Regions from separate parts of the Bradyrhizobium sp. WSM2254 genome, predicted to be linked through region 2. Evidence: riboswitches for the same ligand, from Rfam matches in the RefSeq annotation. Region 2 holds a riboswitch; the other holds the start of a gene.
The links. A riboswitch is a leader RNA that binds a small molecule or an ion and turns the genes downstream of it on or off. The one in region 2 is predicted to bind S-adenosylmethionine.
Positions count from the first base shown of each region.

Region 1: linked by a shared signal. The riboswitch ahead of A3M7_RS0101485 (O-succinylhomoserine sulfhydrylase) and the one ahead of A3M7_RS0112725 (homoserine O-acetyltransferase) in region 2 are both predicted to bind S-adenosylmethionine.

Region 1 covers NZ_AXAB01000001.1:324,047-338,633, forward strand. Annotated here, with positions in the region: gene A3M7_RS0101460 (Hsp33 family molecular chaperone) at 1-683, shown strand, start outside; gene apaG (Co2+/Mg2+ efflux protein ApaG) at 1,097-1,489, opposite strand; gene A3M7_RS0101470 (OpgC domain-containing protein) at 1,688-2,935, shown strand; gene A3M7_RS0101475 (lipolytic enzyme) at 2,935-3,714, shown strand; gene A3M7_RS0101480 (SGNH/GDSL hydrolase family protein) at 3,727-4,713, shown strand; gene A3M7_RS0101485 (O-succinylhomoserine sulfhydrylase) at 4,835-6,022, opposite strand; SAM riboswitch at 6,097-6,176, opposite strand; gene A3M7_RS0101490 (2'-deoxycytidine 5'-triphosphate deaminase) at 6,257-7,393, shown strand; gene A3M7_RS0101495 (hypothetical protein) at 7,586-8,638, shown strand; gene A3M7_RS0101500 (MATE family efflux transporter) at 8,975-10,420, shown strand; gene A3M7_RS0101505 (hypothetical protein) at 10,417-10,935, opposite strand; gene A3M7_RS0101510 (SRPBCC family protein) at 11,064-11,465, opposite strand; gene A3M7_RS0101515 (VOC family protein) at 11,663-12,022, opposite strand; gene A3M7_RS43655 (hypothetical protein) at 12,126-12,554, opposite strand; gene A3M7_RS0101525 (helix-turn-helix transcriptional regulator) at 12,617-13,456, opposite strand; gene A3M7_RS0101530 (methylated-DNA--[protein]-cysteine S-methyltransferase) at 13,466-14,044, opposite strand; tRNA gene A3M7_RS0101535 (tRNA-Gly) at 14,218-14,291, shown strand; gene A3M7_RS0101540 (alpha/beta fold hydrolase) at 14,381-14,587, opposite strand, start outside.
Region 2 covers NZ_AXAB01000017.1:153,639-168,225, forward strand. Annotated here, with positions in the region: gene A3M7_RS0112705 (MOSC domain-containing protein) at 1-376, shown strand, start outside; gene A3M7_RS0112710 (TIGR02594 family protein) at 485-1,270, opposite strand; gene A3M7_RS0112715 (alpha/beta fold hydrolase) at 1,506-2,369, shown strand; gene metW (methionine biosynthesis protein MetW) at 2,499-3,161, opposite strand; gene A3M7_RS0112725 (homoserine O-acetyltransferase) at 3,167-4,378, opposite strand; SAM riboswitch at 4,472-4,551, opposite strand; gene A3M7_RS0112730 (chorismate mutase) at 4,755-5,603, shown strand; gene hisC (histidinol-phosphate transaminase) at 5,636-6,733, shown strand; gene A3M7_RS0112740 (prephenate/arogenate dehydrogenase family protein) at 6,730-7,665, shown strand; gene A3M7_RS0112745 (DUF2125 domain-containing protein) at 7,784-8,968, opposite strand; gene A3M7_RS0112750 (gamma-glutamylcyclotransferase) at 9,079-9,690, shown strand; gene A3M7_RS0112755 (1-acyl-sn-glycerol-3-phosphate acyltransferase) at 9,687-10,460, opposite strand; gene A3M7_RS0112760 (YdcF family protein) at 10,483-11,187, opposite strand; gene A3M7_RS0112765 (ABC transporter permease) at 11,509-12,477, opposite strand; gene ftsE (cell division ATP-binding protein FtsE) at 12,470-13,129, opposite strand; gene A3M7_RS0112775 (MJ0042-type zinc finger domain-containing protein) at 13,309-14,187, shown strand; gene A3M7_RS0112780 (response regulator) at 14,235-14,587, shown strand, end outside.

The sequences.
Region 1 (14,587 bases), on a different contig from region 2:
TTCGTGCCTATGCCCGCTTCGACGCCGCGCGCCTCGGTGAGATCAGGGATTCCGGCACGCTGCTCGGCCGCGGCCATCTCGCCATGACCATCGACCAGGGCCCCGACATGAGCCGCTACCAGGGTCTGGTCGCGCTCGACGGCGGCAGCCTCGAAGACGCCGCCCACGAATATTTCCTGCGCTCCGAGCAGATCCCGACGCGCGTGCGTCTTGCGGTCGGCGAGGAGTGGCGCTCGAACGACGGCGGCAAGCATCGCTGGCGCGCCGGCGGCATGCTGATGCAGTTTTTGCCGAAGGCGCCGGAGCGCGCGCGGCAGGCGGACTTGCATCCCGGCGATGCGCCCGAAGGCGCCGAAGTGCACGCTGTCGCTGAAGACGACGCCTGGGTCGAGGCGCGCTCGCTGATCGAGACCGTCGAGGACGTCGAGCTGATCGATCCGGAGCTGTCCGGCGAGCGGCTGCTCTACCGCCTCTTCCACGAGCGTGGCGTGCGCGTGTTCAAGCCGCTGGTCCTGAAGGCGCAATGCTCCTGCTCGCGCGACGCGGTCGCCTCGATGCTGAAGAGCTTTTCGCCGGACGATCGCGCCGCGATGGTCAAGGACGACAAGGTCGTCGTCACCTGTGAGTTCTGCTCGTCGGTGTACGATTTCACGCCCGATGAGGCGGGCGTAGAGGACGCGTAGCAGGGCGCGGTCGTAGTTCGTAGCCCGGGTGAGCGCAGCGATACCCGGGAATCCGCTCGCAAAGGTCCCGGATGTCGCTGCGCTCATCCGGGCTACAGGCCTCATTGCTTCGCTGCGCTAGCAATGAAAATCTGGAAGCAGCGAACGTCGCTCTCTCACCGTCACCCTGAGGCGCCCGCCTTCTCGGCGAGCCTCGAAGGACGACGGAACTGGCGAGGGCGCGCCGAAATCGGCCGCAATGACGGGATTGGGGAAGCTGCGCGCCAGGAACTCGGACATCGTAGGGTGGGCAAAGCGACTTGTCCGCCGTAGCTCGAAGAGCGAAGGCGGAAGCGTGCCCACCATCTTTAAGCGTGACCACCGAAATGGTGGGCACGGCGCTTTACGCCTTTGCCCACCCTACGGCACCGCCCCTAGTTCAACACCCGCTTGTTGTCCGGGCTATCGAGCGAAAACGTCGGCACGTCGATCTCGAAGCGTTCGCCGCTTTCGCTGATCATCTGGTAGCGGCCGGTCATGAAGCCGGAGGCGGTCGAGAGCGGTACGCCGGAGGTGTATTCGAAGCGCTCGCCGGGGGCCAGGGTCGGCTGCTCGCCGACCACGCCCTCGCCCTTCACCTCCTGCTGCCGGCCGGTGGCGTCGGTGATGATCCAGTGCCGCGTCTTGAGCTGCACGGTCTCGTCGCCGGAATTGGTGATGACGATGGTGTAGGACCAGAAATAGCGGGAGCGGTCGGCCGACGACTGTTCCGGAACAAAGTTCGGCTCGACGGTCACTTCGATCTGGCGGGTCACGGCGCGGTACATGGCTGCCATCATAACGAAAACCCGGCCGGGAACCAAACGCCGCAGGCGGCTTTCGCGACATCGAACCGCCAGAATTCGCGGAGAAAGACACCCCCAGGGAAGACACCCTTATGTGATCTGGCCGCTTTGCGAGACGACGGCCGGACCGGTACAATCCTTATTTAACGTCGCGATTTGTGTGAGGGTTTTCAGGCCCCGATGACCATTGCGGACCAAGTGACGGGATCGACGATCGCGGGAGCCAAGCCTGTGGACGCAAAGCCGCGTGCGGCCGCGCCGGCCATCTCGCTGCCCGCCATCGGCGAGCGCGAGCTCCGGCTCGACCTGTTCCGCGGCCTCGCGCTGTGGCTGATCTTCATCGACCATCTGCCGACAAGTCTGCTGACCTGGTTCACGATCCGCAATTACGGCTTCAGCGACGCCACCGAGATCTTCATCTTCATCTCCGGCTACACCGCCGCCTTCGTTTACGGCCGCGCGATGCTGGAGAGCGGCGTCGTCATCGCCACCGCGCGCATCCTGCGCCGGGTCTGGCAGATCTATGTCGCCCACGTCTTCCTGTTCACGATCTTCCTCGCCGAGATCTCCTACGTCGCGACCAGCTTCGAGAACCCGCTCTACACCGAAGAGATGGGCATCATGGACTTCCTCAAGCAGCCCGACGTCACCATCGTGCAGGCGCTGCTGCTGCGCTTCCGTCCCGTCAACATGGACGTGCTGCCGCTCTACATCGTGCTGATGCTGGCGCTGCCTGTGATCCTGTGGTCGATGAAGTGGAAGCCCGATGTCACGCTCGGCCTCTCGGTCGTGCTCTACGTGGTCACCTGGCAATACGACCTCTACTTCTCCGCCTATCCGAACGGCTTCTGGGCGTTCAATCCGCTGGCCTGGCAATTGCTTTTCGTCTTCGGTGCATGGTGTGCGCTCGGAGGTGCGCGGCGCATGTCGCGTATTCTGGCTTCACCGGTGACGATGTGGATCGCGATCGCCTATATCGTCGCGGCGTTCTACGTGACGCTGACCTGGTACCTGCCGCAGCTCTCGCATCTGATGCCGAAGCGGCTCGAACAGTGGATGTATCCGATCGACAAGACCGATCTCGACGTGCTGCGCTTCACGCATTTCCTGGCGCTGGCCGCGCTCACCGTGCGCTTCCTGCCGCGCGACTGGCCGGGCCTGAAATCGCCCTGGCTGCGGCCGCTGATCCTGTGCGGCCAGCATTCCCTGGAGATCTTCTGCCTCGGCGTCTTCCTGGCCTTCGCCGGTCATTTCATCCTGGCCGAGGTCTCCGGCGGCGCCGTCATGCATGCGGTGATTAGTCTCTCCGGAATCCTGATCATGTGGGGCGTCGCCTGGGTGATTTCGTGGTACAAGCGCGTAGCTGACAAGAGCGGTGCGAAAACCAAAAACGCCGTCGGCAACGCCGATATGGCGGGAGGGGGCTGATGAAGGCGAAGGTTCTCCTGAGCCTGATCCTGCTATGCGGTGGCCTCGCCGCGCCGCCGGCGCGCGCGGAGGATGCTGCGCAGCCCGCTCCGGCCGCGCCCGCGGCCTGCGAATTGCCCTCCTATCTGCTCAGCAGCGAAGCCCAGCTTCCCAAGGTCGCCGACGCCATCAAGGCCGGCAAACCGCTCGAAATCCTGGTCATCGGCAGCCGCTCGACCACGATTCCGGCCTCCGAGGACGCTTCCTATCCGGCGCGCATGCAGGCCATTTTGAAGGACAAGCTGCCGCCGTCGGAAGCGGTGCACGTCTCCGTAGAAATACAGAGCAAGAAGACGGCAGAGGAGGCGGCCGCCAGCTTCGTTAAGCTGATGGAAGCAAAAAGGCCTACTTTGGTCATCTGGCAGACCGGGACCGTGGATGCTATCCGAGCAATCGATCCCGACGATTTTCGCGGCGCGGTGACCGAAGGGGTTTCCGCATTGCAAAATGCAGGGGCTGACGTCGTGTTGATGAACTTGCAGTACAGCCCGCGTACCGAAACCATGATCTCGGTGCCGCCCTATCTCGACAACATGCGGGTGGTGGCACAGGAGCATGACATCCCGCTGTTCGACCGTTTCGCGATCATGCGGCAGTGGAACGATCAGGGTCAGTTCGACCTGTTCAGCCCGTCCCGCGGGCCTGAGCTGGCGAAACAGGTCCATGATTGCCTTGGCCGGGCGTTGGCACAGTTCGTGATTGATGCTGCCCATCTGGGGCCGGCCCAGCAGCAAAATTGAGGTCTAGCGTTAATGAGTTCTCTCCGCCCTTTTGGCCTGACGGCATGGCTGGTTGCGCCCGCGGCGGCGGCGCTGTTGGTGCTGACGCCTGCTTCGCAATCGCGCGCGCAGGCGCAAGCCGCGCAGGCGACGCCCGCGCAGACCGCTAATCCCGCCCCCGCTTCGCCCTCCCAGACCACCGTCGCCGTGACGTCCCCCGAACAGCGCGGCATCACCGCGCGCGCCATCGACAAGGTGAAGCAGGTCGCGAAATCCGCCGGCGACGTCTTCAACCGCGTTCCCTGCCTGCCGCCGAAGGGCGGCTCGAAGACGATGGGCTCGCTGCCGCATGTCGCGAACAAGCTCGTCGCCGGCAAGCCTGTCGTGATCGTCGCGTTCGGCTCGTCGTCGACCGCCGGCTATGGCGCGAGTTCACCCGATTTCAACTATCCGAACCGTCTCGCCGCGCAGCTGCGCCGGCAATATCCGACCGCCGACATCACCGTCATCAATGCCGGCGTCGGCGGCGAGGACGCGCCCGAGATGATGAAGCGCCTCCAGAAGGAGGTGATCGACGTGCATCCGGATATGGTGATCTGGCAGGTCGGCACCAACGCCGTGCTGCGCAATCTCGATCCCGGCGACACCGCCAAGATGGTCGAGGACGGCATCTCCCGCATCCAGGCCGCCGGCGGCGCAGATATCGTGCTGGTCGATCCGCAATATTCGCCGGCCGTCAACCAGCGCAAGGAGAGCGCCGGCAAGATGGTGAAGCTGCTCGGCAAGGTCGCCGAGCTCCGTCACGTCGGCATCTTCCCGCGCTTCGAGGTGATGCGCGACTGGCACGAGAACCAATCGATCCCGGTCGAGAGCTTCGTCATCGCCGACGGCCTGCACATGAACGATTGGGGTTATGCCTGCTTCGCCCAGCTGCTCGGCGACGACATCATCCGCTCCGTCGGCCAGATCAAGCTCGGGGTCAACGTGCCCGGGGATGTGCGGGCGTACCGGCCGATGTAGTTCGGCTGCGTAGCCGTAGGGTGGGCAAAGGCGCGCTCTTCGCGCGCCGTGCCCACCATCTATCGTTAGCTCAATAGTGAATGGTGGGAACGCTTCGCTTTGCCCACCCTGCTCGCTCCCCTCACGCCTTCTCCAGCGCCGCCGTCAGATCCTCGATCAGATCGTCCGCATGCTCGAGCCCCGCGGAGAAGCGGATGAAGCCCTCGCTGATGCCGAGCGCGGCGCGGTCTTCCGGCTTCAGGCGCTGATGCGTCGTGGTCGCCGGATGCGTGACGAGGCTCTTGGCGTCGCCGAGATTGTTCGAGATCTTCGCGAGCTTGAGCTCGTTGAGCACGCGGAACGCGGCCGCCTTGCCGCCCTTGACCTCGAAGCCGACCAGCGTCGAGCCGCCGCGCATCTGCTTCTTCACCAGCGCCGCCTGCGGATGATCGGCGCGGCCGGGATAGATCAGCCGCGAGATTTTGGGATGGCTCGCCAGCACCTCGGCGACGCGGGCCGCGGTGTCGGTCTGCGCGCGCACGCGCACGGCCAGCGTCTCCAGGCCCTTGAGCAGAACCCAGGCGTTGAACGGCGAGATCGACGGCCCGGTCTGGCGCATGAAATTGTGGAGGTGCTCGGCGATGAAGGCTTCCGAGGACAGGATGATGCCGCCGAGGCAGCGGCCCTGGCCGTCGATGTGCTTGGTCGCGGAATAGACCACGACGTCGGCCCCTAACGCGAGCGGGCTCTGCCAGATCGGGGTTGCGAACACGTTGTCGACGACGAGCCGCGCGCCGCCCTTGTGCGCGATCTCGGCGATCCCGGGGATGTCGAGCACGTCGAGCGTCGGATTGGTCGGGCTCTCCAGGAAGAACGTCTTGGTGTTCGGTCGCAAGGCCCGCTGCCACTGGTCGAGATCGAGGCCGTCCACCAGCGTGGTCTCGATGCCGTAGCGCGGCAACAGGTCCTGGATGACGTAGAGGCACGAGCCGAACAGCGCGCGGGAGGCGACCACGTGGTCGCCGGCCTTCAGCGGCGCCAGGATCGCGGTCGTTACCGCGGCCATGCCGGTCGCGGCCGAACGCGCCGCCTCGGCGCCCTCGAGCTCGATCATGCGGCGCTCGAACATCGCGATGGTGGGGTTGGAGTAGCGCGAATAGATGAAGCCGGGATCCTCGCCCTTGAACCGCGCCTCGCACTCCTCGGCGCTGTTGTAGACGTAGCCTTGCGTCAGGAACAGCGCCTCCGACGTCTCGCCAAATTGCGAGCGCAGGGTGCCGGAATGGACCAGACGGGTTTCGGGGCGGTAAGCAGCAGGCGACTTCGACATAGGTACCTCCGACATGACCGTCTCGTCGAAAACGGTCACAAAAAAACCGGCCTGGATATATCCACGGGCCGGGATCACAGAGGTCCCCGGCCTGTTTAGCGACTTATTTAACGTGGCTGCAAGCCGGCCGGCTCAAATCACCACGGGATAAGTGATGCTCATATTCCGCAATGGCCTTTCCGTCAAGGCGTCCATCGGATAGCCGTAAAAGGCTAGTATTTCCCACATGTCCGGATGCGTTTGACCCCTGACGAGGACCCCCGGTTGAGTTTCACGATTGCCGCCGACGCCAATGGTATCCTGCCCGACCGCATGATCGCGGCGATGGCGGAGGGCGGCCTCATCCTGCCCGCCTACGACTTCGTCGAAAGCCAGATCCAGCCGGCGAGCCTCGATTTGCGTCTCGGCGACATCGCCTATCGCGTCCGCGCCAGCTTCCTGCCCGGTCCCGGCGCCACGGTGGCCGAGCGCATCGACGAGTTGAAGCTGCACGAGTTCAGCCTTGCCGACGGCGCGGTGCTCGAAACCAACTGCGTCTACATCGTGCCGCTGCTGGAAAGCCTCGCGCTGCCGCCGGAGATCGTCGCGGCCGCGAACCCGAAGAGCTCCACCGGCCGGCTCGACGTCTTCACCCGCGTGATCGCCGACGGCACCCGCCGCTTCGACATGATCGGCGCCGGATATCACGGCCCGCTCTATGCCGAGATCAGCCCGAAGACGTTTCCGGTGCTGGTGCGCGAAGGCTCGCGCCTCTCGCAGGTGCGCTTCCGCACCGGTGACGCCATCCTCAATGCCGACGAACTCGACGCGCTGCATGCGTCCGAGCGCCTCGTCGACATCGACGATGCCGATCTGTCCGGCGGCGTCGCCGTCTCCGTCGATCTGTCCGGCGAGAAGGCCAGCGGCTTCGTCGGTTATCGCGCCAAGCGCCACACCGGCGTCGTCGATGTCGATCGCCGCTCCGGCTATTCCGTCGAGGACTTCTGGGAGCCGATCTCGGCCCGTCCCGACGGCAGCCTGATCCTCGATCCCGGCGAGTTCTACATCCTCGCCTCGAAAGAGGCCGTGCAGGTGCCGCCCGACTTTGCCGCTGAGATGGTGCCGTTCGATCCGCTGGTCGGCGAATTCCGCGTGCACTATGCCGGCTTTTTCGATCCCGGCTTCGGCTATGCCGGCGCCGGCGGGCTGGGATCGCGCGCCGTGCTGGAGGTGCGCTCGCGCGAAGTGCCGTTCATCCTCGAGCACGGCCAGATCGTCGGCCGCCTCGTCTACGAGAAGATGCTGGCCCGCCCCGACGCGATGTACGGCCAGCGCATCGGCTCGAACTACCAGGCGCAGGGATTGAAGCTCTCGAAACATTTTCGGGTGTAGCCACATCCCCAACTGTCATGCCCCGGCTTGACCGGGGCATCCAGTACGCCGCGGCGTCTCGATTCAATCACAACGGCCTCTGGAATACTGGATCGCCCGGTCTTCGCCGGGCGATGACAGCGAATGTGTGGCGTGTTGCGCCGCCTCAGCCGCGATGACACACTCCCGCAAAACAACAAGCCGGGAGCGAACATGACCGCCGCAGCCGACTCCGCGCAGGACGCCCAATGGAAACGCTGGCGCGCGGTCGCCGATCTCTATCACGCCTATTTCACCGGCCTCATCCTGACCGTGGTCACGCGGCGCGGTACGGCGGATGCCGCGGAGTTCGTCTTCCGCGTGTTCCGTCGCCAGCAGCAGGAGCGTTTCCTGCCGGGGCTTGCGAAGCTCGGCCTTAGCCATCTGCCGCCGGCGGTCGCGGCTGCTCAATATCACTATCTCTCCAACTGGATCGGCGGCGTACATGTCGAATACATGTATGAGAGCGACGTTAAGGCCTGGATCCGCTATCCGCCGCCGCGCTGGATCTGGAAGGGCACCGCGATCTGCGGCGTGCCGGGCGAGGTTTCTCGCGCGATGCTGCGCGGCTGGCACGCCAACAACGGCGTGGCCCTCGGGGATCTGCGCCTCGGCTTCGTCTGCACCAAGCAGAGCGTCGACGGCCAGGACGGGCTCGAAGGCTATTACCATCAATACGACCATCCGCTCGAGCTCGACCAGCGACTGGTGTTCGCGCGGCACCTCGAGGCGCCGCTGTTCAATGCTGCGACCGCGCCGGCGCTGCCGGTCGCGAGCTGGCCGAAGCCGCGGCTGGAAAAAGCCTATCGCAACTATGCGATGGAATATGTCCGCACCGCCGCGCCCGTGATGGTGCAGCTGTTCGGCCCGGAAGACGCCGGCTATCTGCTGCATCTCACCGGCAGGCTGATCGGGATGCAGTATTTCGACGAGGTCGCGGCGGCGCTCACGATGAGCCGCGGCGGCGCGAGGGAGTTCGCATCGTTCCTGAACGCGTTGTTCGCCGCGCAGGACGACCGTGTTGAGATGACGCAGTCCGAAGGCACTTTCGAGCTCCGCCAGCAGAGCTGGAAGTTGATGGACGACGTCGCTGACTATCATCGCGCCTGCGCCAAGGTGCTGGAGGGATTGCTCGAGGGATTGGCTGCCGGCTGCGGTCGGCATATCAGCGTCCACATGCGCCCGGCCGCAGGCGGCCGTCCGCCGCTGGTCTGGACGATCGAATAGCGAAGGCTCGATCCGCGGGCTTCGCCTCTCCCCGCGTGCGGGGAGAGGCCGACGCGCGTAGCGCGGCGGGTGAGGGGGGCTCTCCGCGAGTCCAGCTCTCACCGTCCTCGCGGAGACTCCCCCTCACCCCGACCCTCTCCCCGCAAGCGGGGAGAGGGAGAAAAGGCAATTCCACCCACTGAAATGCGCTGCCGCAGGGCACGCCTGCATCAGGCGCAGGAGGAATCGGCGCGTGCCGTGCTAACAAGCCCCTGGCCGCGCCTTTTGCGCGATGAAATTTATTGGCACACCTAGTCATTGCCGCGCCGCAAATGGCGCTCGTGCCCGGGAGAGGACATGTCCGACATCGCCGAGATCCCGGTCGATGAACAAGAACGCCCGCTGCCGCCGCTCCCGCGTCCCGTGAAGAGCGCGCTGGTGGACGGGCCGATCCTGCGCACGCTGCTCTCCCTCGCCTGGCCGAACGTGATCGCGCTGTCGGCCGGCACCTGCACGGTGATCGCCGAGACCTCCTATATCGGCCGGCTCGGCGTCGAGGCGCTGGCCGCTATGGCGCTGGTGTTTCCGACAGTGATCCTGACCATGACGATGTCGGGCGGCGCCATGGGCGGCGCGGTGGCCTCCGCCATTGCTCGGGCGCTCGGCGCCGGCGATCGCGAGCGCGCCGGCACGCTCGCCGCGCATGCGATGCTGATCGGCATCAGCTTCGGTCTCGTCTTCATGCTGGGCATGCTGATCTTCGGACCCAGGGTGCTCGAAATGCTCGGCGGCCGCGGCGATGTGCTCACGCATGCGATCGCCTACACGCAGGTGTTTTTCGGCGGCGCCGTGCTGCCCTGGCTGCTCAACACCATGGCGGGCATCTTGCGCGGCACCGGCAACATGAAGCTGCCGTCGTTCCTCATCCTCAACTCCGCGGCCTGGCAGATCCTGCTCGGCGGCACGCTCGGCCTCGGGCTCGGGCCGGTGCCGCAGTTCGGCATGCGCGGCGTCGCGGCCGGCGCGCTGATCGCCTATTGCTTCAACATCTGCATCATGGGCTGGTACCTGTTCTCGGGACGCGCGCGGATCGCACCGAAGCTGCGCGGCTTGCGCATCCAGTGGGCGATGTTCTTCGACATCCTGAAGGTCGGCGCCATCGCCTGCTTCTCGCCGCTGCAATCGGTGCTGACGATCTCGATCTTCACCCACATGCTGGCGAAGTTCGGCACCGCGATCCTCGCCGGCTACGGCATCGGTGCGCGGCTGGAATTCCTGCTGACCTCGATCGCGTTCTCGTTCGGCATCGCCTCGGTGCCGATGGTCGGCATGGCCATCGGCGCCGGCCGCATCGCGCGTGCCCGGCGCATTGCCTGGATCGCGGGCGCGAGCGCATTCGTCGCGGTCGGTGCGCCGGCGTGCCTGGTCGCACTGTTCCCCGATCTCTGGGTCAACATCTTCACCGACAGCGCGACCGTGCGCGCGACCAGCCACCAATATCTGTCGACGGTGGCGCCGTTCTACGCCTTCATCGGGCTCGCCTCGACGATGTATTTCTCCTCGCAAGGCGCGGCCAAGGTGATCGGGCCGGTGCTGGCGCAGACCGTGCGGCTGATCTACATCTCGGCGACCGGCTGGTGGCTGTCGACGCATGACGCCAGCGCGCAGAGCTTCTTCTGGCTGGCCGCGAGCTCGATGGTCGTGCTGGGCCTGCTGTCGTGCTCCAGCGTGGTGCTGACCCGCTGGGGACCACGCGAGAGCAAGCCCGCGATCAGGCCGGCTCTCTCAGGTGTTGCGGACTAGCGATGCCTGTGGCGGCGATGGCCGCCACCGCCGCCGGCATTGGCGAGCCGCATCAATTGCGGGATCATCGCCATCATGTCGCCACCACTGGTGCCGCCGAGCATGCCCATGATGTCGCCGCCGCCCATGCCGCCGAGCCCCGTTGGCATATAGCCGCCTCCACCCATCGGCGTGTAGCCGCCATAATTGGGCGCACCAAACCCGCCGCCGAGATTGCCGCCACCGAGACCACCGAGGCCACCGCCGCCCATCATGCCGCCGAAGCCGCCGCCGCCGTTCTCCATCATCCGGCTCATCATCGGACCCATGGTCTGCATCAGCATGGCGAAGCGGCGCTTGCCCATCTTCGCCTTCATCATCTCCAGCATCGGCGCCATCTGGGTCATCATGTCCTCGCCGCCGGCACCTCCGCCGCCACCGTAGCCTGCGAACTGCGCCTTCGCGGGCGTGCTCGCGACCGAGAACAGCAGCAGCACGGCGGCTGCCTGGCAGATCACCTTGTCCGCACCTCTCATGGCATGCTCCTCGCGTGCGTGGCTTCGCCGGGAGAGCAGAGCCAACCGGACGCACGCGGCCATGGTTAGGGCCGAGGAGAGGAGGGCTCTGTGAGAAAAATCACAGAGCTGCGGGGCCTGGGCCGCCGTTACGCTGCGGCTGGCGGAAACGCCTTGTGCAAGGCGATCACGGCCTCCCCGGTTTGCTCCTGGACGTAAGCCGCAAGCTCGTTCGGCAGCATGTCGATGGTCCAGAGCAAGCGGCTCTTGCCATCGCCGTCGGCGATCACCTGCACCGAGGCGCTGTAGTGCTTCAGCCGCTCGTTGTTGATGGCATAGACGAGGCGCTGTCGCGCATCGTTGCAATCGACCAGCACCTCGCGCGCAACGGAACCGTTGGCGAAGGTGACGATGCGTGCATCGCCATCGAGCGTGCAGGCCGTGACGAAGCCCGGCACCAGTCGCCGGTGCAGCGCGCCGAAATCGCGCACCGCGTCCCAGACGTCGCGCGCGGGGGCATTGAGGGGGACGTCGTTGTGGATGGAGGCCATGATCAAGTCCTTTGATGTGGAGAGGCGAGCCATGAGGCCGTCAGCTCAAGTGTCATCGCCCGCCTTGTGCGCACTTGCGCACTGGGGCGGGCGATCCAGTACTCCGTGACGCCAGTGATGAAATCGAGAAGCCGCGGTGTACTGGATGCCCCGGTCAAGCCGGGGCATGACGGCGCGCGTGGTGGGGACCATCGCCCTCACACACAAACCGCCTCGACATTGTTGCCGTCCGGATCGATCAGAAACGCCGCGTAATAGGTCGGGCTGTAATCCTTGCGCGGGCCGGCGCCGCCATTGTCGCGGCCGCCGCTCTTCAGGCCCTCGCTGTGGAACGCCTTGACCGCGTCATGAGTCCCGGCGCGAAACGCGATATGCGCGCCGTCGGCCTTCCGCCCCTTGTTCAGGTGCAGCCACAGCGCCGGCTCGCCCTTCGGCCCGAAGCCGGCATAGCCGTCGCCGCTCGAGCACAGGACGTAGCCGAGCGGCGCCAGCACAGCGGTGTAGAACCGCGTGGCGGCATCGAGATCGGCTACGCGAAGTCCGATGTGGTCGTACATGTTCGTCTCCATTGCAAAGCGCGCCGCGAGTGGCGCACGCCGGAGACGAACCTAGTCAATTGAGGGCAGGCCGCTCTTGGAGAATCTTGCGCCCGGCGCCCGGCTAGTTCGCCGGTACGCCCGCCTGCCAGCGGACCACCCGTTTCAGGTGATAGACCTGAACCCACATGTTCGCTCCAATCACGCTGATCGTTGCGACGATCAGGGCTGTGAGCTTCTGCGGTGTATGCAAGGCGAGGACGAGCAGGAACGCGGAAAGGGCCGCCGTGACGCCGAAGCTGAACCAGAGCCCAACGAGCCGTGGTGCAAACCAGGCCGGCTGACCGTCGCTGTCCCACTGCATCGGAATCCTGCGCGAGCTGATCCGGCGGCCGTAATAGAGGGCACAACCCGCGATGAAGGCGAGGCCGACGACAAGCGCGATCAGCGTGGCCGCAATCACGTCACTCGAGGCACTGTTCATCTGCCGGTTCGCCGCGTTGAAGGGGCGCCAGGTCGCCCTTTGGTTGTAGTACCGCGCGATGTACCGCAAGCGCCAGCGCGTCACACCTGTCTGGTCAACAGACTGTTACCCTGCGATGCGGCCGACGTGTCTCAGTTGAGGACGAGGCGTTCCCCGAAGATCCTGCGCTCGCCCTTCGACGCCTGCCGGAACTTCGTCGGCGACACGCCGGCGGCACGATGGAAGGTGCGGACGAAATTGGAGAGATCGCCGAAGCCGACGTCATAGGCGACGTCGGTGACCGCGATGTCGTCCTCGGTGAGCAGGCGCGCGGCGTGTCGCAGCCGCGAGCGCACCAGATATTGATGCGGGGTGACGCCGAGCACGGCCGAGAACAGCCGCAGGAAATGGAACGGGCTCAGTCCCGCCTGCCGCGCGGCCTGTTCAAGGTCGACCTCTTCATGCGAGTTGGCGTCGATCCACAGCGCGGCTTCGACGGCGCGGCGGCGGTCGCGTGCGGTGGGTGTGGCCGGCTTGCGCGCCTTGCCCGAGACGACGTCAACGAAGCGGCCGGCGAGGATCTGGCCGATCTCGTCGAGGCCCAGATCGCTGTTGCCATCTGCCGCCGTCTGGGCGAGTTCGCCCAGCACCATCAGCTCGGGCAGCGGCGGTGTCGCGCCGACCTTCCAGATCTCGCGCCGTCCCCCGAGGGCATCGACCAGGTCCTCGCTGAAGAAGAAGCCCAGGCAGACGTCGCCGCTGACATGCTCATGCGTGCAGGTGTATTCCTCGCCGGGCGCGCCGACCAGCATCGAGCCTGCCACCAGTTCGAAGAAGCCGGCGCGGCAATGGCAGCCGAAGCTGCCGGCGCGGACATAGGCGATGGAATGGCCGGTGCGGCACTCCGCAAACGGCGTGTCGTCCGGCCCCGCATCGCAGCGGAACTCGGAGACCGTGATCGAGCGTGTCGTCAGCAGCGTGGTTGCATCCATGCCACCTATCTAGGTGGAGGGCCTCGGCGGGGCAACGGGCAGCAACACCTCGAACAGGGTCTTGCTGGCGACCGGATGGGCGCCCTCGAGCGCCAGCAATCGCCGCTTGGAGATCACCCCGCCATAGGGCGAGAGCCGGTCGGTGTAATTGCCGGCCTCCAGCACGCGGTGGCAGGGCACGATCAGCATGTAGCGATTTTTCGCAACCGCCTGCGCCACCGAATGCGCCGCGCCGGAGGCCCCCAGCGCCTTGGCGACCTCGTGATAGGTGCGCGTCTCCCCGCGCGGGATCGTGCAGGCGTATTCGTAGACCCGCCGGTTGAAGCCGGGCACGCCGCCGGCATCCAGGCTGACGTCGGAAAAGTCGGGATCGTTGCCCTGCAGCAGGCCCACGATGCCCTCGATCGCAAGCTCGGCATTCAATGGAGGCTGCTGCTCGCGCGCCTCGGGATGGACCTGGAAAATCCGGCGGCGGGTGTCGATCTCCCGCGCCTCCGGCAATTGCACGGCCACAACGCCGGTGCTGCTCCAGATGATGCCGCAGCGCCCGATTGCCGTGTCGAATATCGTATAGCCACGCCCCACCATGCACACGCCCCACTCAGTGCACGTCTCTCCCCAGACACGAGATCATAACACCGCCACAATCCGGCGCACCTGGAATCTTACTGAGACATTAACAACCGTCCGGCTAGGAGCGCCAAACCGCTTGGCGAGACGCGCCGTCTCGGCTAATCAGGACGGGCGTGAGCAGCGCATCCGCGGGCGTAGTTCAATGGTAGAACGGCAGCTTCCCAAGCTGCATACGAGGGTTCGATTCCCTTCGCCCGCTCCATCCTGCTTCGCGCGAAGGCGCTTCGCAGGATTTCCAGTCTTCGGCGACGCAATGCAGGATGCCCTTCGAAGCGTTAGCGGAGAAGGGTGCTAACCTGGCAGGCTTCGCAGAAACTCCACGATCGCAGCGTTCACCTCCGCCGGTCGCTCCTGCTGCGTCCAGTGTCCGCAACCCGGCAGCATCCTGATCTCGCGCAACTGCGGCACAAATTGCTTCATGTTGGCGAGGAGCTCGGCGGTGCCGGGGAAGGCGAGGACCATGTCGTGGTCGCCGGCGATGAAGAGTGAAGGCACCAC
Region 2 (14,587 bases):
CGTCGCCCGCAAGGTCGTGTCCATCATCAATCTCGACAGCGTCCGCGCGATCGAGGCCATGCTCGATGGCACCGCCGTCCACCCCCTGCGCTTCCGCGCCAATCTCTACGTCAAGGGCTGGCCGGCCTGGTCCGAGCTCGACCTCGTCGGCCAGACGCTCGCGATCGGCCAGGCCCGGCTGCAGGTGGTCAAGCGCATCGTCCGTTGCCCGGCCACCAATGTCGATCCGGAGACCGCAAAGCGCGACCTCGAAATCCCGCCGACGCTCTCGCGCCATCTCGGCCACATGGATTGCGGCATCTATGCCGAGGTGATCGCCGGCGGCGAGATCGGCGTGGGGGATGCAGTCGCGGTGGAAGAGCCGAAGCTGGTGTGAGCTTCGTAGGGTGGGCAAAGCGAAGCGTGCCCACCAACTCCGTTAGCGTTGCGAGATGGTGGGCACGGCGCTGTCGCGCCTTTTGCCCACCCTACGCATCCGTCACCTTCAGTTCGGCATCACATACGCATAGATGCGGCCGCGCGAGACCGGGGCCTCGCGGACGCGGTTGCCGTTGTTGCCGGAGATCATGATCGGATTGCCCTGCGCGTCGACGCCGGTGATGATTCCGACGTGGCCGCCCCGGCCCCCGCGCGACATCACCGCGATGGCACCGACCTGCGGGCCGGAGACACGCGTGCCGTAACGCGCGAACGAATTCGTCATGTCCGAGCCGGTGCCATGGTGGCCGGTTTTCTCAAGCACCATGTTCATGAAGCGCGCGCACCACAGGCTGCCGCGCCCGGTCGGGTTGCCGCCGAGATAACGGCGCGCCTCGGACACGAGGCCCGATCCGCCGCCGAAACCGCTGCTCATACCCATGTTGCCGGCGTTGCCAATGTCGCCAGCGCTGCTCTTGTTGACAGCATGGCTCATGTTGGCAGCGCGGCTCACTTTGCCGGCGCGGCGCATGTTTCCGCCGATGCTCATGTCACCGCCGCCCGCGTAGCGCATGTCACCCATGCCGCCGCTGTTGGCGTTCGGATCGTAGCTGGCCTGGGTGTTCATGAATCCGCCGGCCTGCAGCTGCGCCGCGCTGCGCTCGAAGCGCGAGCTGCGGGCCTGGTGCCGATAGTGATGATGTCTGCTGGCGTGATGCACGTAAGCGTGCCGCTCTGCGCTATGACGATGAGGCCGCGCCGAGGCCGGAGAAACAAACGCGGCGACCGCCGCGAAGAAAAGCGCCAGCGCGACAACACAACGCGACAGGCGAGACGCAAACAACTCGAACATTAGTCATCCTTCGTTGACACCCCCACTCCCAGCCGGCCCGTGCGCGGCCGACATCCGCCGGGCCGTAAAGCTTCCGGATGTGGCGAGAACAAGACGCCGCGCGGCGACGGGAATTAACGCTTCGGGTAATTGTTGCGATGATTTTGTGTCGATGCAGGTCTGTTGCCGCCGCATTGCGGACAACAGCATTAACTGCAATTCTCGAAACAACGGCTTGAAGAGAGGGAAACGGTTAATGCCCCACGCCACGACCAGGGACGACGTCCGCATCTATTTCGAAGAGGCGGGCCAGGGATCGCCGATCATTTTTCTGCATGAGTTCGCGGCCGACTACACCAATTGGGAGCCGCAGATGCGCTACTTCTCGCGCGGCCACCGCTGCATCACCTATTCCGCGCGCGGCTACACGCCATCGGACGTGCCTGAGGGCGAGGTCTACACCTACACGCATTTCTACACCGACGCGCTCGCGGTGCTCGATCATCTCAGGATCGATCGCGCGCATCTCGTCGGGCTCTCGATGGGCGCCTATTCATCGCTTCAGGTCGGACTGAACGCGCCGCAGCGTGCACTGTCGATGACGCTCGCCGGCGTCGGCTCCGGCTCAGAGATCGATAATCTCGACGCCTGGCGCGAGCAATGCCGCGCCAACGCCGAGCAGTTCGAGACGCTCGGCTCCGCGGAAGTCGCGAAAGTCACGCGCGAGGCGCCGAGCCGGATTCCGTTCCTGGTCAAGGACCCGCGCGGCCACGCCGATTTCTACGCCGCGCTGGCGCGGCACGATGCCAAGGGATCGGCGCGCACGATGCGCGGCTTCCAGGGCGGCCGCCCCTCGATCTACACCATGACGGACATGATCAGGGGCGTCGCAACGCCGGCGCTGATCATCTGCGGCGACGAGGACGATCCCTGCGTCGGGCCGAGCCTGTTCTTGAAAAAGCATCTGCCGGCCGCGGGCCTTGCGATGTTTCCGAAGTCGGGGCACGTGCTCAACCTCGAGGAGCCCGCGCTGTTCAACGAGACCGTGGAGCGGTTCGTCACGCTGGTGGAAGCGGGAAGATGGCCGGCGCGCGATCCGAGGTCGGTGGCGGCGCATTAAGACGAAGGCGCCGCCAAGTACGCCGCCACGTAGCCGGATGGTTGTCGTTCCGGGGCGCTCGAAGAGCGAACCCGGAACCTCGAGATTCCGGGCTCGCGCTTCGCGCGCCCCGGAATGACGCCTACAGCGTCACTTCCCTCCGCCGCGCGTCAGCAGAAACACGCCCTGCTCGCCGAACATGTTCCACACCCACCAGGGCAGGTTCAGCGGCACTGGGCGGCCATAGAGATCGAGTGCCACCGAGCGTTCCATCTTGACGTTGATCTCGTCGCAAAGCTCGACGAAATCCTTGATGGTGCAGAAGTGGATGTTGGCGGTGTCGTACCAGGTCGCCGGCAGGTTCTCGGTGCGCGGCATGTGACCGCCGATCAGAAGCTGAAGCCGCATCTTCCAGAAGCCGAAGTTCGGGAACGACACGATGGCGCGGCGACCGATGCGCAGCAGATTCTCCAGCACCACACGCGGCTGCCGCGTCGCCTGGAGCGTCTGCGACAGGATCACGTAGTCGAAGGCATCATCGGGATAGTTCACGAGGTCGGTGTCGGCGTCGCCCTGCACCACTGCGAGGCCCTTGGCGACGCAGCGGTTGACGCCCTCGCGCGACAATTCGATGCCGCGGCCATCGATGCCGCGGGTCTCCAGAAGCTGGAGCAGATCGCCGTCGCCGCAGCCGACATCGAGCACCTTCGAGCCCGGCTTGACCATTTCGGCGACGAGCAGATGGTCGGCGCGAAAATGACCTGATCGTTCCGAGTCAAGGCCGCCCAGCGGCAGCACTTCCTGCGCTGACATCCTAACTACCCTTGTGAGCTATTCTTGCCGTTGAGTCCGCGCGCCTTGCCTGCCGATTCCAGGAAGGCGCGGGCGATGTCGAAGAATTCGGGCACGTCGAGCAGGAAGGCGTCATGGCCGCGATCGGTCTCGATCTCGGCAAACGACACCCGCGCGCTCGACGCATTCAGCGCATGCACCAGCGCGCGCGATTCCGAGGTCGGAAACAGCCAGTCGCTGGTGAAGGAGACCACGCAGAAGCGCGTCTTGATGCCGGTGAACGCCTTCGCCAGCACGCCGCCATGGTCGCCGGCGATGTCGAAATAGTCCATCGCGCGCGTCAGATAGAGATAGGAGTTGGCATCGAAGCGCTCGACAAAGGACGAGCCCTGGTAGCGCAGATAGGACTCGACCTGGAAGTCGGCGTCGAACGAGAAGGTCGGCAGTTCGCGATCCTGCATGCGCCGGCCGAACTTGCGATGCAGTGCGGCGTCGGAGAGATAGGTGATGTGCGCAGCCATCCGTGCAACCGCAAGGCCACGATGCGGATGGATGCCATGATCGGCATAGCCGCCATTGTGCCAGTCGGGATCGGCCATCACAGCCTGGCGGCCGAGCTCGTGGAAAGCGATGTTCTGCGCCGAGTGCCGCGTCGAGCAGGCAATCGCCAGCGCGGAATACACGCGCTTGGGGTAGGCCGCCGTCCATTGCAGCACTTGCATGCCGCCCATCGAGCCGCCGACCACCGCGAACAGCGTGTCGATGCCCAGCCGGTCGATCAGCATAGCCTGCGCGCGAACCATGTCGGGGATGGTGATGACCGGGAAATCCAGGCCCCACACCTTTCCGGTCGCGGGATTGATCGAGGCCGGCCCGGTCGAGCCCATGCAGCCACCGATGACATTGGCGCAGATGATGAAGTATTGGCTCGGATCGAGCGGACGGCCCGCACCGACCAATGTTTCCCACCAACCGGGCTTGCCGGTGACGGGGTGCACATTGGCGACATGCTGGTCGCCGGTCAGCGCATGGCAGATCAGGATCGCGTTGGAGCGGTCCGCGTTGAGCTCGCCATAGGTCTGGTAGGCGATCCGGAACGGCGAAAGATCGACCCCGCAGTCGAGCGACAACGGCTGATCGGCGCCGAAATGCGCGACGAGCGAACTCGGATGATCCACCTCATGCGACCGTTCATCGGCACTGATCGCGGGACTGGGAATCGACGTGACGCCAACCATCTCTGACCATCGACCTCGTTTGCGATCGGACTTCCGATCGCGACTGACATCAGGCCATAAAAAACCCGGCCTGAACGATAGGTTCGGCCGGGATCGAAAGCGTCCCCGGCCTGTTTAGCGAGTTTTTTAACGTGGCTGCAAGCCGGCCGGCTCAAATGACCACGGAACAGGCAAAACCTAGCGGCTTGGACGGTTTTCGTCAAGATACGGTCCGGATTGACCAAATTCGTCCCCGTCGCGTCAGCCGAAAAGGCCCAATTTCCCTTTGCATTTCTCTTTGCTTTCGCCGCTCCGACTGCCTAATCAAGACACCGACCGCAGCGGGTCCGACCTGATGGACCCGCATTGGAACGCCTCTCAACAGCACTTGCCAGATATGTCTCAACGTCCGCCCGCGCCACCATCGTTGCAGGAATTGCGCAAGGAGATCGACGCGATCGACGAGGGCATGCATCGCCTCCTGATGCAGCGCGGCGACATCATCGACCGCCTGATCCAGGTGAAGCAGACCCAGGAGGTCGGCTCGGCGTTCCGGCCGGCGCGCGAGGCCGACATGATGCGGCGGATCGTGGAGCGCCATCGCGGCATCCTGCCGCTCGACACGGTCGAGAGCATCTGGCGCGTCATCATCGCGACGTTCACGTACGTGCAGGCACCGTTCGCGGTGCATGCCGACATCTCGGTGAGCGAGCCCGCGATGCGCGATTCCGTGCGATTCCATTTCGGCTTCACCGTGCCTTACGTCGCGCATTTCAGCGCGCAGGCGGCGGTCGAGGCGGTGGCGAAATCCAAGGGCGATCTGGCGCTGGTCTCGGCGACGTCCAGCCGCACCCCGTGGTGGCTGGAGCTGGAAGCCGAAGGCGCACCGAAGATCATCGCGCGGCTGCCTTTCGTCGAACGCGCCGACCATCCGGCCGCGCTGCCCGTGTTCGCGATCTCGCGCGTCGCCGACAGCGCCCTGGTGACGGAGGTGGAGACCTTCAGCGTGCGCGTCTCCGGGTGGAATGCCGAGATCGCGCGGGCGCTGTCGCCGCTCGCCGACATCGTGGCGGTGCCCGATACCGCCTTCGACGGCGCGGCGCTGCTGGTCTCGGTCACGAGCGCGAGCAGCATCGACAAGATCAAGGCTGCCCTGATCGAGGCGGGGGCCTCGGTGCGCTCCACGGCCCTCGTCGGCAGCCACGCAACGCGCTATACGGTGCCCCCGACCGGGTCGAAATCGTAAGTCACGAGCCGCCTGCCATTCCGGAGTTGAAGATGTCCCGCCCCGTGCCGAACCCCGGCATTCTCGATATTGCGCCTTACACGCCCGGCAAGAGCCCGGTGCCGGAGCCGGGCCGCAAGGTGTTCAAGCTCTCGGCCAACGAGACGCCGTTCGGTCCCTCGCCCAAGGCGATCGCGGCCTTTAAGAACGTGGCGGATCATCTGGAAGACTATCCGGAAGGCACCTCGCGGGTGCTGCGCGAAGCCATCGGCCGCAGCTTCGGCCTCGACCCCAACCGCATCATCTGCGGCGCCGGCTCGGACGAGATCCTCAACCTGCTCGCCCACACCTATCTCGGCCAGGGCGACGAGGCGATCTCGACCACGCACGGCTTCCTGGTCTACCCGATCGCGACCATGGCGGTCGGCGCCAGGAACGTCATTGCACAGGAGAAGAACCTCACCTGCGACGTCGATGCCATCCTCAAGGCTGTGACGCCGAAGACGAAGCTGGTGTGGCTCGCCAATCCGAACAACCCGACCGGCACCTATATTCCGTTCGACGAGGTCAAGCGCCTGCGCGCCGGCCTGCCCTCGCACGTGCTGCTGGTGCTGGACGCCGCCTATTGCGACTACGTCTCGCGCAACGATTACGAGATGGGCATCGAGCTGGTCGCCACCACCGAGAATACCGTGGTGACGCACACCTTCTCCAAGATCCATGGCCTCGCCGGGCTGCGCATCGGCTGGATGTTCGGCCCCGAGCACATCATCGACGCGGTCAACCGCATCCGCGGTCCGTTCAACGTGTCGACGCCGGCGATGTATGCCGCAGTCGCCGCGATCGAGGACACCGCGCATCAGACGATGTCGAAGCAGTTCACCGAGACCTGGCGCAACTGGCTGACCGAGGAGATCGGTAAGCTCGGGCTGAAGGTGACGCCGAGCGTCGCCAATTTCGTGCTGATCCACTTTCCGACCGAGAAGGGCAGGACCTCGGACGAGGCCGATGCCTTCCTCACCAAGCGGGGCCTCGTGCTGCGGGCGCTGAAGAACTACGGCCTGCCGCATTCACTGCGCATGACCATCGGCACCGAGGAGGCCAACCGCCTCGTCGTCGACGGTTTGCGCGACTTCATGGCCGGCAAATGAGCGTACAGCCGCACTTCCAGCGCGTCGCCCTGATCGGCTTCGGCCTGATCGGCGGCTCGATCGCGCGCGCTGCGAAGCTCCAGGGCCTGGCCGGCGAGATCGTCACCACCGCCCGCTCGGAGAAGACGCGCGCCCGCGTGCTCGAGCTCGGCATCGTCGACCAGGTCGTGGCGACCAATGCGGAAGCCGTGAAGGATGCCGATCTCGTCATCCTCTGCATTCCCGTCGGCGCCTGCGGGCCTGTGGCGCAGGAGATCGCCGCGCAGCTGAAGCCCGGCGCGATCGTCTCCGACGTCGGCTCGGTGAAGGGCGCGATCGTCAGGGACATGGCGCCGCATCTGCCGAAGACCGTTCATTTCGTGCCGGCGCACCCCGTGGCGGGCACCGAGCATTCAGGGCCGGATTCCGGCTTTGCCGAGCTCTTCATCAACCGCTGGTGCATCCTGACGCCGCCGGAAGGCGTCGATGCGGCGGCCACCGATCGCCTGCGCGCGTTCTGGGCGGCGATGGGCGCCAAGGTCGAGATCATGACGCCGGATCATCATGATCTCGTGCTCGCGATCACCAGCCATCTGCCGCATCTGATCGCCTACACCATCGTCGGCACCGCCGACGAGCTGGCGCAGGTGACGGAGTCAGAGGTCATCAAGTTCTCCGCCGGCGGCTTCCGGGACTTCACCCGCATCGCGGCGTCCGATCCGACGATGTGGCGCGACGTCTTCCTCGCCAACAAGGAAGCCGTGCTGGAGATGCTCGGAACCTTCACCGAGGATCTGGCAAAACTCACCCGCGCGATCCGGCGCGGCGACGGCGAAGCGCTGTTCGACCACTTCACCCGCACCCGCGCCATCCGTCGCGGCATCGTCGAGATCGGCCAGGATTCGGCGGCGCCCGATTTCGGCCGGCCGCATGCGGCGCTGAAGAAGCCGTAGCTCCTGTCATTCCGGGGCGCCCGAAGGGCGAGCCCGGAATCCATTGGGCCACGGCGCACGCGGTGAAATGGATTCCGGGTTCGATGCTACGCATCGCCCCGGAATGACGAGAGAGGTTTTAATACAGCGGCGGGATCTGGCCGACCTTGACCGGGCCGAGCAGCACGGCGCCGTCCACGAACTTCAGCGGGAAGCTGCGGGCCTTCTTGCCTTCCAGCGTGCTCTCGGTGCCGATCGAATTGATGCCGGCGGCAACGCCGGCATTGGCGTTCTGCTTGATGACCTTGCCGAGGCCGGGAACGGCGCGATCGAGCGCGCCGAACAGATTGTTGAGATCCTGCGACTTCACGCCGGGCGCGACGCGGTCGAGGGTTGCCTGCGGCACGCCCTCTTCCAGCATCTTCTCGATGCCGAGCGCCGGGATCACCCGCTCGAGGCCCGTCACCGTCATCTGCAATTCGCCGTCGAGTCGGCCATTGGCCGAGAGTCCGAGCGTGCCGGCTGCGACCGCGATCATCTCGCCCTGCTGGATCCGCGACTGCACGATCTCGATATGACCGCCGGCGGCCTGGATCTCGCGGAAGCGCTGCGGCCAGGGTTTTGGCGTGAGGTCGGAGAGGCCGGTGACCTTGGCGCGCGTGTCCGCTTCGAACGGCTCGGCGAGCAAGGGATGCACGCCCTGGATGCTGCCCTGCGCGAAATGGAGCACGGTCTCGATCACGGGATGATCGGACGGCGATCCGTCCGCGAGGCGCCCGTGCAGCTCGACCTGCTTGGCGCGCGCGAGCGGCACCTGCACGCTGCCGTCGAGCCGGTTGATGACGGGATCGTCGAACACGATGGAGGCGCGGTCCGGCACCGCCGGCAGGCCGACCACGCTGCTGCGGCCCTTGCTCCAGTTCACCACGAAGGTGTTTTGCGTGACGCCGTCGGTGAGGGTCGCCGGCGCGGAGAATTCGGCGATGACGCGCTTTGGATCGTAGACCTGGGCGACGACCAGGATGTTGTCGAGCCTGGCCGTGAACGGCGTCTTGCTCGCGTTCTGCGAGACCAGGGCGACGCTGGCGCCGGAGCACTGGACCTCGAAGCGGAACGGGAAGCCCGCGATCGAGCGCTTGGTGCAATCATAGATGCGGCCGGACTTGGCCTCCTGCGCGCGCCAGGCGTCCGCGGCGATCTCGGCCTGCGAAGCGGCATAGAACCAGAAGCAGCTCCACGCGACGGCGAGGATCAGGAGGAGAACGGGTGCGATGAAAAGGCCCCAACGGGGGCGGCGGCCTGCGGCAACGGTCAGATTGGACATGCGGCGACCCTTTGACCCCAGATTTTGTCAAATGTAAGCGAGGTTGGCTTGCTCCGAAAGGCGGAGAATTCGCTTCGCTTGGGGACGCGGGTCTGGTAGCCGTGCCGGCCATGTCGGAAATCACCCTCCCCTCCGTCACGACAGCCAAGGGCGACCTCTGGGTGTTCGGCTATGGCTCGCTGATGTGGCGGCCGGGCTTCGAATTTATCGAACGTGTCCCGGCGCGGCTGGTCGGCGAGCATCGTGCGCTCTGCGTCTATTCCTTCGTGCATCGCGGCACGCCGGAGAAGCCGGGCCTGGTGCTCGGGCTCGATCGCGGCGGCGCTTGTCGCGGCATCGCCTTCCGTGTCGCCGAAGAGAACCGCGCCGACGTCGTCGCCTATTTGCGGGAACGCGAGCAGGTGACGTCGGTCTATCGCGAGGTGATGCGTTCGGTGTGGCTGGAGAACGATGCGCGGCTGCGCGTCTCCGCACTCGCTTATGTCGTCGACCGCGGCCATGTGCAATATGCCGGCCGGCTGTCGCTCGCCGACCAACATCGCCACGTGCTCCAGGGGCATGGCCAGTCCGGAGCCAATCGCGACTACGTGACCGCGACGGTGAAGGCGATCGAGGCCGAGGGCTTTCGCGACACGCAGCTGCATCAGCTCGCGACGATGCTGCATGGGGAGGCGCATTCCCTGCACGCGCCGGCTCCGAGCGAAGACCGCGAAAGTCGCTAGCTGCCGGTCGGCGCGTAGCTCGGGGCCGAACCGATCAACTGCTCCTGCTCCTTGCGGCCCGCTTCGACGAGGCGGCCGGTTGCCTCTTCGATCGCAGTTTGCACGCGGGAGAGATACTCGTCCTTCGGCAGGCCGGCCGGCAGCGGATCGAGAAACTCCACCACCAGCGTGCCGGGATAGCGCATGAAGGTGCGGCGCGGCCAGAACAGGCCGGAATTGAGCGCGATCGGCAGACACGGCACGCCGCAGGACGAATAGATCTGCGCAAAGCCCGTCTTGTAGTCGGGAGGCGCGCCCGGCGCGCGGCGCGTGCCCTCCGGAAAGATCACGAGCTGGCGGCCGCTGCGCACCGCCACGCGTGCCCGCCGCGTCATGTCCAGCAGCGCCTTCACGCCGGCCTTGCGGTCGATCGCGATCATCCCGGTCTTGACCAGGAACTGACCGAACACCGGAATCTGCATGAGCTGACGCTTGAGGATGAAGATCGGGCGGTGGAAGAACCCAGGCAACACGAAGGTTTCCCAGAACGACTGATGCTTTGCCACGATCACCAGCGGCCCCTGCGGAATCTTCTCCTGCCCGCGGAATTCCACCTTGATGTTGCAGATCACCCGCATCAGGACCAGCGTCGCCTTCGCCCACCATTCCGCGACCGTCAACATGGCACGCGGCGGCATCGCAAAGGTCGGCAGCGCCACGATCGCGAGACACACCAGCACGGCATAGAACAGCACGTTGAACAGGAGCGAGCGCAGGAAAATCAAGAACATCGACGATCCGATCAATTGCCGATCAATTGGCCTGTGCGGTGGCGGGCCGCTTCGGCTGCATCCCAGGAGGCTGCTCCGATACTTCGGGCGAAAGGTCAATCCCGAAATCCTCCAGCCGCACCCTGAGTTCGGCCGCGATGTACTTGACATATTCCGACAGCAGCAGCCGCAAGGTGGACGCCGAGGCCCACCACGGCTCCTCGCGCCATTTGTCGCCGACCACGGCGAACGGGATCAGAATCGTCTCCGGCATCGCGTGCGAGAATTCCACCAGCGCGCGCGGCATGTGATAGTTCGAGGTCACCACGATCAGCGATTTGAACCGGCGCGCCTGCGCCCAGCGGCGCGCCTCCGCCGCATTGCCGCGGGTCGAGAGCGCGGTGCGGTCGAGGTCGACGCAGCAGGTCATGAAGGACTGGTTCTCCGGCAGCGTGCGGGAGATGTCGCTTGCGGTCGAGGTCGGATGCACGCCGGAAATCAGGAGCCGCCTGCCGTAACCGGCAGCCAGCAGCTCCATCGCATCCGACACCCGCGAGGAGCCGCCGGTCAAGACCACGATGCCGTCCGCCTTGCGGTCCGGCACGATCTCGGCCCCGCGCAACTGCGACAGGAACGCGATGAAGCCCGCCGCCGCGCCGACGAAGGCGAACGCGATCGTCGACACCACGGCTGCGCGCAGCCAGCCGCGCGGCAATTTCGGCGATCGATCGTCGGTCGGCGAGGTCATGCGATGTCGGTAATCCCTTCCCCGGATGATTTTAAAACGTTTTGAGGCGAAGTGGAGTCCGGTTTATCGGGCTCCATCAACGTAGCGAAAACACTCGGGCCGCGAACTCGATCACCCTCTCCCCTTGTGGGAGAGGGTGGCTCGCCGCGGAGCGGCGAGACGGGTGAGGGGTTCTCTCCGCGAACTCGACGTTCGTGTGCGCGGAGAGAACCCCTCATCCGGCGCCGTAGCCGAAGGTTCGCTTCGGCGTCGTCTTTAAAAACGGCCGCCGGAGGCGGCCTATGCCACCTTCTCCCACAAGGGGAGAAGGAAGAAAGCAACTCAATCCACATCATTCAGCGTCGCGAACAGCGTCTGGCGCGAGGCGACGGCGGTGATGGCGCCGATCAGCACCGCCTGCACCGCGAGCACGACATAGCCGGAGGGCCGCAGCGAGAAGGTGCCGAGCAGGGCGGCGAACTGGTCGCCGACCGGCGTCCCTGAAAACCAGCCGGCGATCGACTCGGAGAAGCCGAACACCAGCATGGCGGCGCCGCCGCCAATCACGCCGCCCTCCAGGCCCAGCCTGAGGAAATGGCGCAGGAAGCGGTTGGCGATGTAGCGGTCGCCGGCGCCGACGAAATGCAGGACCTCGACGATCGGACGGTTCGCCGCCATGGCGCCACGGGTGGCGAACGACACCGAGATGATGGTCGCGATGATGACGAGCGCGAGGATGCCAAGACCGGCGATCACGGTGGCGTTGGTCATCGAGCGCATGCGCTCGATCCAGGCGCGGTGATCGTCGACGCTGGCGCTGGGCGCCACTTGCGTCACGCGGGCGCGCAAGGCGGTCAGATCGAGCGCCGTGCCGGGCTGCACGCGCGCGATGATCATCCGCGGCACCGGCAGATCGTCCATCGACAGTCCGGTGCCGAGCCAGGGCTCGAGCAGCTTGCCGCTCTCGTCCTTGGTGAACGGCTTGACCTCGACGATGCCGGCTTGGGCGCGCATCGCCTCGGTCACCGCGGCGGTGTCGCGCTCGAGGTCGCGCCCGGACTGCGGGCGAATCTGGATGGTGATTTCGCTTGCTACATCCGACTGCCATTCGGCGGCGGAGGCGCTGACCAGCAACACCGTGCCGGTGGTCATCGAGGCGAGGAAGGTCATGATGGCGACGACGGCGACCAGCGCGCGGCCGTGGATCGAGGCGCGCGGCACGATCGGCGACATGTTGCGCGCCTTGGCCGGAAGCTGCGGACGCTCCTGTCCGAGATCGACCAGTACGCCGCGCTCGTCGGGCCTACTCATAGACGTGCAGCCGTCCCTGATGCAGCACCAGCCGCCGCGCCTCGTACTGGTCCATCAGGCCGATATCGTGGGTCGCGATGATGACGGCGGTGCCGGATTTGTTGAGCTCGATGAAAAGGCGCAGCAGGCGGCGGCCGAGCGTCGGGTCGACGCTGCCGGTCGGCTCGTCCGCGAGCAGAAGTTGCGGCCGCGAGATCACCGCGCGCGCGATCGCCGCACGCTGCTTCTCGCCGCCGGACAGGATCGGCGGCAGCGCGTCCATGCGCTCGCCGAGTCCGACCCAGCGCAGGAGGTCGATGACCTCCTTGCGATAGCTCGACTCGCTGCGGCCCATGACGCGGAACGGCAGCGCGACGTTCTCGTAGGTCGTCATGTGATCGAGCAGGCGGAAGTCCTGGAGCACGATGCCGATGCGCTTGCGCAGGTCGGCGATCTCGTCCTTGCCGAGCTGCGAAATGTCGTGGCCGAACAGGTTGACGAGACCGCGCGTCGGCCGGTGCGACAGGAACAGCAGGCGCAAGAGCGAGGTCTTGCCGGCGCCGGACGGGCCGGTGAGGAACTGGAAGGAGTGCGCCGGGATCTGGAAATTGAGGTCGCGCAGGATCTCCGGCCCCAGACCGTAACGCAATCCGACATTTTCGAACCGAACCAAGCTCAGCTCCGTTCGAGAGGGGGCGATGGCCGCGACGCGATGCTCCGCCACACGCGATCAACGGTTTTTGCGACCGTTATGGTTTCCGGTTCGTTAACGGTCGCCCTGTAGCATCCAGGACGCCCGGGTCTCCGCGACCCTGGCATCGTCAAGACTCGTTCATGCATCAAGGCTCGTCCATGCATATCGTCTGCCCCCATTGTACGACATCCTACGCCATCAAGCTTGCGAGCCTTGGGGCGAACGGGCGGACAGTCCGCTGCTCCCGGTGCAAGCAGACCTGGGTCGCCTATGCCGAGGATGCCATCGAGGAGGCGTCCGTCCCGGCCATGGCTGCGGCCAGCCAGGCCGACGACCAATCCGACCTCGCCGAGCAGTGGAACTCCTACGCCAAGGACGACGGTGCCACCGACACGCCTGTCGTCGACAGCCCCTCCATCGCCAGCGACTGGCCGGAGGAGGACGCCAAGGAGACCGAGGACGAATGGTCGGCGGCGGCCCGGGACGCCGAGGATGAGGTCGCCGGCGCGCAGCACCAGTCCTGGTTCCGCGGCCTGTTCAGCCGGCGCGGGGCACGGGTGAGGCGTCAGGCCCCCACCGTGGCGCCGCGAAAGTCCCATTTCGGCCTGCCGACCGCCTGCGCCGCCATGGGCGCGCTGGTGCTGGCCCTGATCGTCTGGCGCGGCGACATGGTGCGGCTGCTGCCGCAGACCGCGGCCTTCTACAAGATGGTCGGCCTCGACGTTAACCTGCGCGGGCTGGCCTTCAAGGACGTCAAGCTCTCCAGCGAGACCGTTGACGGTAAACAGGTGTTGGTGATCGAGGGCGTCATCGTCGGCGAGGGCAAGAAGCCGCTCGACATCCCGCGGCTGCGCTTTGCGGTGCGCGACGCGCAGGGCGCGGAGATCTATGCCTGGAATGCGGTGCTGGAGCAGACCGTGCTGCGGCCCGGCGAGCGCGCCTTCTTCCGCTCGCGCCTGGCCTCTCCGCCGCCGGAGGGCCGCAATATCGACGTTCGCTTCTTCAACCGGCGCGACATTGCCGGCGGCAGCGTGTAATCAGGCTCGCAAGGTCCGCACGGGAGGTTGGTCCCAAGGTTGGTCCCATGCCAAAAATCTTGATCGCCGACGACGAGGATTCGATGCGCCAGCTGGTGGCGCGCGCCATCGCCATGGACGGGCACCAGACCGTGACCGCGCAGGACGGCGCCGAGGCGCTGGAGATCCTGACCCGCGAGGACGGCGCATTCGATTTGCTGCTCACCGACATCCAGATGCCGGTCATGGACGGCATCGCCCTGGCGCTCGCCGCCGCGCGCGATTTCCCCGACCTGACGATTTTGCTGATGACCGGATTTGCCGACCAGCGCGAGCGCGCCTCGAACCTCAACGCGCTGGTGCATGACGTCGTGACCAAACCGTTCTCGGTCGCCGACATCCGCACCGCAGTGGCGGACGC